Regions from separate parts of the Maricaulis sp. B-26 genome, predicted to be linked through region 2. Evidence: predicted binding sites of a transcription regulator. Region 2 holds the regulator's gene; each other region holds the start of a gene.

Region 1 (2,200 bases), on a different contig from region 2:
GCCGAAGGGATTGTTGAAGGAGAAGAGCCGCGGCTCGATCTCGGAAATGGTGAAGCCGGAGACCGGGCAGGCGAATTTCTCGGAGAAGACCGTGCGCTCCGGATTGCCCTTCTCGTCTTTCTTGTCGGCACTCTCGGCGACGGCGATGCCGTCGGCCAGTCTCAGCGCGGTTTCCAGACTGTCGGCGAGGCGGCTTTCCAGGCCTTCCTTGATGACGATCCGGTCCACCACGACATCGATATCGTGCTTGAACTTCTTGTCGAGCGTGGGGGCGTCCTCGAGCGTGTAGAACTCGCCATTCACCTTCACGCGCTGGAAGCCGGCCTTCAGCCATTCGGCGAATTCCTTGCGGTACTCGCCCTTGCGGCCGCGTACGACCGGGGCCAGCAGGTAGAGCCGCGCGCCGTCGCCCATGGCCATCAGCCGGTCGACCATCTGGCTCACCGTCTGGCTCTCGATGGGCAGGCCGGTGGCCGGCGAATAGGGCGTGCCGACGCGCGCCCATAACAGGCGCATATAGTCGTAGATCTCGGTCACCGTACCCACGGTGGAGCGCGGATTCTTCGAGGTCGTCTTCTGCTCGATGGAAATCGCCGGGGAGAGGCCCTCGATGGAGTCCATGTCGGGCTTGGCCATCAGCTCCAGGAACTGCCGCGCATAGGCCGACAGGCTCTCCACATAGCGGCGCTGGCCCTCGGCATAGATCGTGTCGAAGGCGAGCGAGGACTTGCCAGAGCCGGACAGGCCCGTGAACACGATCAGGCTGTCCCGCGGCAGGTCCACGGACACGTCCTTGAGATTATGCTCGCGCGCGCCGCGCACGCTGATGGTTTCGAGTGCCATGGATTTCCCTGCAGAGAGGTCGTTCGAAGTCCGAACATTTAGAGAACAGCCCCGCGCCCGTCCAGAGCGCAGCCTGCGACTTCCTGACAGGACGTAGGCAGGAGGGGGCGCGAAGCAAGGGCGGGCGGGGCTGGCGACCTGTGATCGCCTGTGGAGGGCTGAGCGCGATCACTGGACTCTGCGGGGCCTGTCCGATCAAACTCCATGCGACTCGTGGGTCGCGTTGACCGGCGGAACAGAATGTGAACAAATGGCGCAGCTCAAGAGGCGAGCGCCGCGGGATATGGAGATCGGGCGATGGCGGGAAGCGTCAACAAGGTGATTTTGGTCGGTAATCTGGGACGCGACCCGGAAATCCGCCGCATGAATAACGGCGACCCGGTGGTCAATCTGTCCGTCGCGACCTCCGAGCAGTGGCGCGACAAGAATACCGGCGAGCGCCGGGAAAAGACCGAGTGGCACCGTGTCGTGATCTTCAACGACCAGCTCGCCAAGGTCGCCGAGAATTACCTCAAGAAGGGTATGAAGGTTTACATCGAGGGCCAGCTTCAGACCCGCAAATGGACCGATCAGAGCGGTCAGGAGAAATACTCCACCGAGGTCGTGCTCCAGCGCTTCCGTGGCGAACTCCAGATGCTCGACGGCCGCGGCGAGGGCGGTGGCTCCTATGAGAGCGGCGGCTCCTTCGGCTCCTCCGAGCGCTCCGGCGGCGGCCAGCGCTCCATGGAAGGTCCCAAAGAAGATTTCTCCAATGCCGACCTGGACGACGAGATCCCGTTCTAGTCGAGCAGGCGAGGGCCGGATCCGGCCCCGGCAAACAGATGTGTCGCCCCGGTGTCGGACGCGCCGGGGCGATTTCTTTATGGGCTGATTGCCTGTCAGCGCAGGGGTTTTCGGGGCGAATCGCGCAGCCGTTCGCACCCGTTGCCGGTTATATAACTAATTTTTTAGTTGAAGGGCGCGGCGCGCCGTTTAGGGTCGTCCTGTCAACTAAGGAATTCGTAGATGGCCCGACCTGCATCTCCACAGCTTACCGAAGCCGAGCAGCGCATCATGGATGTGCTCTGGCAGCGCGGCGAAGCCAGCGTTCGCGATCTCACTGACGCGCTCGAGGCCGAGCACGGCCTCGCCTACACGACCGTCCTCACCACGATCCGCATCATGACCGATAAGGGATATGTGGGTTTCCGCAAGGAAGGGCGCGCGCATATCTACCGGCCTTTGCTGAGCCGGGAGGGGGCGCAGAAAAAGGCACTCGGCTCGCTGGTGAAATCCCTGTTCGGCGGGTCCGCCCAGAGCCTGGCCCAGCATCTGGTGAAAAGCGAACAGCTCACGCTCGAGGACATCGAGGCGTTGC
Region 2 (2,200 bases):
AGCGGCGTCGCCGGATTTGCGACGGCGGGCTTTTCCGCTTTTCATTTCCACCGGCTCGCGAGCTTCGGCTTGCTCGGAAATCTTCTTGCCATGCCGGTCTTTTCTCTCCTGGTCATGCCCGCCGGAGCGCTGGCGCTGTTCCTGATGCCGCTCGGCCTGGAGGGACCGGCACTTTTCGTCATGGGCTGGGGGCTGGAGCGCGTGCTCGAAATCGCCCATTTCGTGTCCGGGCTGGGCGGTTCGGAGCAGGCCGTCGCGGCCGCACCGGGCGGCTGGCTTGCCGTCTATGCGGTCGGCTTCGCAGGCCTGGTCGTTTTGCCGCGCCTGATGAAAGCCGCCGGTGCAACTGTCATGATAATTGCGGTCTTCGCCGCCGGGCTGACGTCGCGTCCCGATCTATTCGTGAGCGAAGGCGCGGTGGTGGTGGCACAGGACGGGGAGGATGGCTGGGCCGTCAGCGACCGCCGCCGCGACCGTTTCGCCGCGCGTGTCTTCCTCGAGCGTCAGGGCGAGCGCGATCGCCCCCGACGTTTCGACTGGCCCTGCGACAGTCTCGGCTGCGCGGGTGAGGCCGCAGGCTTGCAGGTGGCCTCGCTGACGTCGCTGGAGGCAATCGGGGAAGATTGCCGGCTGAATGCCCTGATCGTGACGCGCCGGACGCTGCCCGCGCATATCAGGCGCCGTTGCGAGGCGCTCGTGCTCGACGCCGGGCAACTGGCCCGCCGGGGCGGGGCCCTCATCTGGACCGAGGGCGGCCGCATCCGGCGTATCCGGCAAGTCGCGCCCGTCAGACCCATGCGCCCCTGGCAGCAGCGCTAGCACCGGGCCGGAAACTCGCGCGGTCGGTCCGGACATATACGCGTATGCTCGCAGGTTGGCCCTACAGAACGCGTATGTTCCCATATTGGACCCGCAGTGTGGGATTGATGTCGCCAGTTTGCGTGCCCGCACTTACCTGCACGCGCGCGCGCCTCGCAAGGGGCACAGAACGGAAAGAAAAAGTGCCTGACCGGGGGACAAGGCTTCGATCAGTGATGCTCTCAATGATACTGGCGGAGCAGGCCGATGAGGCGTCCCTGGACCTTCACGCGGTCCGGACCGAAAATTCGGGTTTCGTATTCCGGATTGGCCGCTTCGAGCGCGATCGAGCCGCCTTTCTTGCGCAGGCGCTTCAGCGTGGCTTCCTCGTCATCGACGAGCGCGACGACGATATCGCCGGTATCGGCGGATTCGCAGCGACGGATCAGGACGGTGTCGCCGTCCAGAATACCGGCCTCTATCATCGAGTCGCCCTTGACCTCGAGCGCGAAATGTTCGCCTGAGCCGAGCATGTCGACGGGTATGGGCAGGCGATTGGTCTCGTGCTGGATGGCGGAAATCGGTACGCCAGCGGCGATCCGGCCGAGGACAGGTACTTCGATCGTGCCCTCATGCGTTTCGTCTTCCGCAGGCTTCTTGAAGTCGGCGCGGACGACATTCGGACCGAGATCGCCCTTGGGCACGGTTTTGTCGGCCACGGCCGCCGCGGATTCGGGCAGTTTCAGCACTTCCAGCGCCCGGGCCCGGTGGGCGAGGCGGCGGATGAAGCCGCGCTCTTCCAGGGCCGTGATAAGGCGGTGAACGCCGGATTTCGAAGCGAGTTGAAGCGCTTCCTTCATTTCGTCGAAAGAGGGCGAGACGCCCGTTTCCTTGATCCGCTTGTGGATGAAGAGCAGGAGCTCATTCTGTTTCCGGGTCAGCACGGGTCGGCCCTCTCGGCAGCGTTCCGGGCGAAAAAGCCCTGGGAACAAATCAGGAATACCGCGCTTGTTCTACAAGTGTTCCTGAATCGCGTCAAGCGGAGCCGGAGCGCGCCATGAGCGCCCGGGTCGCGGCCGTGACATCCTCCTGGCGCATAAGACTTTCCCCGACGAGAAGGGCACGCGCGCCAGCCCGTTCCAGCCGCTGCGCATCCGCAGGCGTGAAGATACCGCTCTCACCCACGAGAAGTTGGCCGTTCCCCACCATCGGTGCGAGCGATTCGAAGGTCTCCAGAGAGGTCTCGAAGGTTCGCAGATTGCGGTTGTTGATCCCGATGAGCGGCGCTTCGAGTGCCAGGGCACGGTCCATCTCCGGCGCGTCGTGAACCTCGACCAGGACATCCATCGACCAGCGTGCGGCTTCCTCGATCAGGGCGCGCGCCGTATCGTCGTCGACGGCG
Region 3 (2,200 bases), 140 kb from region 2:
CAATTCGTCGAGCACGGATTTGAGACGCAGCAGACTACGCACCCGGGCAAACATGGTGACATCATCAACCGGCTTGGTAAGGAAGTCGTCGGCCCCGGATTCCAGGCCGCGAATGCGATCCTCGCGCTGGTCCAGCGCCGTGACCATGATGACGGGAATATGCCGCGTGCGCGGATCGTCCTTGAGACGGGCGCAGGTATCGTAGCCGTCCATTTCCGGCATCATCACATCGAGCAGGATGAGGTCCGGCTGTTCGCGCCGCGCCACTTCGATGGCCTCGAACCCGTCAGCGGCGGTGCATACATCGAAGTACTCGGCCTGCAGTCGCGCCTCGAGCAGGCGCACATTGGCCGGCTGGTCATCAACTACGAGGATACGCGCACTCATACCGGGCACACCTAATCGAGGAACTGGCGAACGGTCTCGATGAAGGTCGTTACGGTGATCGGCTTGGACAGATACGCCTCACATCCCCCCTCACGGATCCGTTCCTCGTCACCCTTCATGGCGAATGCGGTGACGGCCACGACCGGAATTTCCGACAGGGTCTCGTCATCCTTGAGCCATTTGGTGACTTCCAGACCGGACACTTCCGGCAGCTGGATATCCATGAGAATGAGATCGGGCGTGTGTTCGCGCGCCAGTTCGAGCGCCTTGAAACCGTCCTTCGTCTGCAGAGTCTCATAGCCATGAGCCTCGAGCAGATCGTTGAACAATTTCATGTTCAGCTCGTTGTCTTCGACGATCAGGACCTTTTTGGGCATGACCTGCAGCATGTCGGCGACGCGCTTCCCGATTGATGCACGGATTTATCGTGCTTGTTGAACCCCGCCTGCACTAAACCTGATCTTCCTTAACCAACCATGAGTCACAGGGCACTTTCCGGCCCTACAGGAACAAGATAAGAACAAAATCGCGCAAGAAAAGTACCGCGCTAAACCATGGTGGCAAAGCGATGATTCGGATCGGAATCGACTTGGGAGGCACAAAGATCGAGGCGATTGCGCTCGGTCCGGACGGTGCCGAACTGGCGCGGGAGCGCATCAAGACACCCCGAAACTATGCCGCGACGCTTGATGCCATTGCCGGGCTGGTAGCACGTCTGGAAGCTGATCTGGATGCGGCTTCCCGGCCGGGCCGGATCGGAATCGGACATCCCGGTTCACTCAGCCCGGTCACCGGCCACATGCGCAATGCGAACTCGACCTGGCTGAACGGTCAACCACTCCAGTCGGATCTGGAAGCCCGCCTCGAACGGCCGGTGCGCATGGCCAATGATGCCGATTGCTTCACCCTGTCCGAAGCCACCGACGGAGCCGGCCTAGACAGCCGGGTCGTGTTCGGCGTCATCATCGGCACCGGCGTCGGCGGCGGGATCAGTATCGAGAAGCAGCTCCTGTCCGGCGCACAGCGTATCGCCGGCGAGTGGGGCCATAACCCCCTTCCCTGGCCGCAACCGGACGAATGCCCGGGTCCGAACTGCTGGTGCGGTCAGTCCGGATGCATGGAGACTTGGCTCTCCGGTCCCGGCTTCGCGCGCGATCACGGCATGGCGGCCGGCGGAAACGCAGACGCCCGCGAGATCGCTGCACAGGCCCTGAAGGGTGACGGGGCGGCCATGGCAAGCCTTGATCGCTATACCGACCGTCTTTCGCGCGGACTGGCGAGCGTGCTCAATCTGATCGACGCCGATTGTGTCGTGCTCGGCGGCGGGCTGTCCAATATCGACGGCCTGCCGGAACGCGTCGTAGCCGGGATCGGGCGCTATATCTTCTCCGACGTCGTGAAGACCCGTATCGTCCGGCATGCCCATGGCGACGGTTCCGGCGTGCGCGGAGCCGCCTGGCTCTGGGGGCCGGATGAATGAGCGGCCCCTTTCCCGATACCGCGCCCGGCTATTGTCGCGCCTGTCTGGGTCCGCTGGGAGATACCGGGGACAGCTGTCCGGCCTGCGACTCGCACCGCCTGCTTCGTCACCCTGAGATAGACACGCTCTCCATCGCCCATATCGATTGCGATGCCTTCTTCGCGGCGATCGAGAAGCGCGACAATCCCGAGCTCGAGGAACTTCCCGTCATCGTAGGGGGGCAGACACGTGGTGTCGTCTCGACATGCTGCTATATCGCGCGGCTCTACGGCATCCATTCGGCCATGCCGATGTTCCAGGCGCTCAAGGCCTGTCCTGATGCCGTCGTGGTGA

The links. The regulator LexA, encoded in region 2, represses DNA repair genes until DNA is damaged. The targets are predictions, from matches to a motif close to ATGTTCCNCTTGTGTTCC.
Region 1: a site for LexA is predicted at 1,076-1,093, ahead of uvrA (excinuclease ABC subunit UvrA). Genes of this name have one in related genera too.
Region 3: a site for LexA is predicted at 894-911, ahead of AC13HB_RS13130 (ROK family protein). Genes of this name have one in related genera too.

The regions. Positions count from the first base shown of each region.
Region 1 covers NZ_JBSXNX010000022.1:64,204-66,403, forward strand. Annotated here, with positions in the region: gene uvrA (excinuclease ABC subunit UvrA) at 1-843, opposite strand, end outside; gene ssb (single-stranded DNA-binding protein) at 1,141-1,626, shown strand; gene AC13HB_RS08990 (BlaI/MecI/CopY family transcriptional regulator) at 1,849-2,200, shown strand, end outside.
Region 2 covers NZ_JBSXNX010000026.1:35,965-38,164, reverse strand. Annotated here, with positions in the region: gene AC13HB_RS12535 (ComEC/Rec2 family competence protein) at 1-819, shown strand, start outside; gene lexA (transcriptional repressor LexA) at 1,041-1,742, opposite strand; gene trpC (indole-3-glycerol phosphate synthase TrpC) at 1,834-2,200, opposite strand, start outside.
Region 3 covers NZ_JBSXNX010000026.1:175,872-178,071, forward strand. Annotated here, with positions in the region: gene AC13HB_RS13120 (PleD family two-component system response regulator) at 1-387, opposite strand, end outside; gene AC13HB_RS13125 (response regulator) at 399-764, opposite strand; gene AC13HB_RS13130 (ROK family protein) at 956-1,867, shown strand; gene AC13HB_RS13135 (DNA polymerase IV) at 1,864-2,200, shown strand, end outside.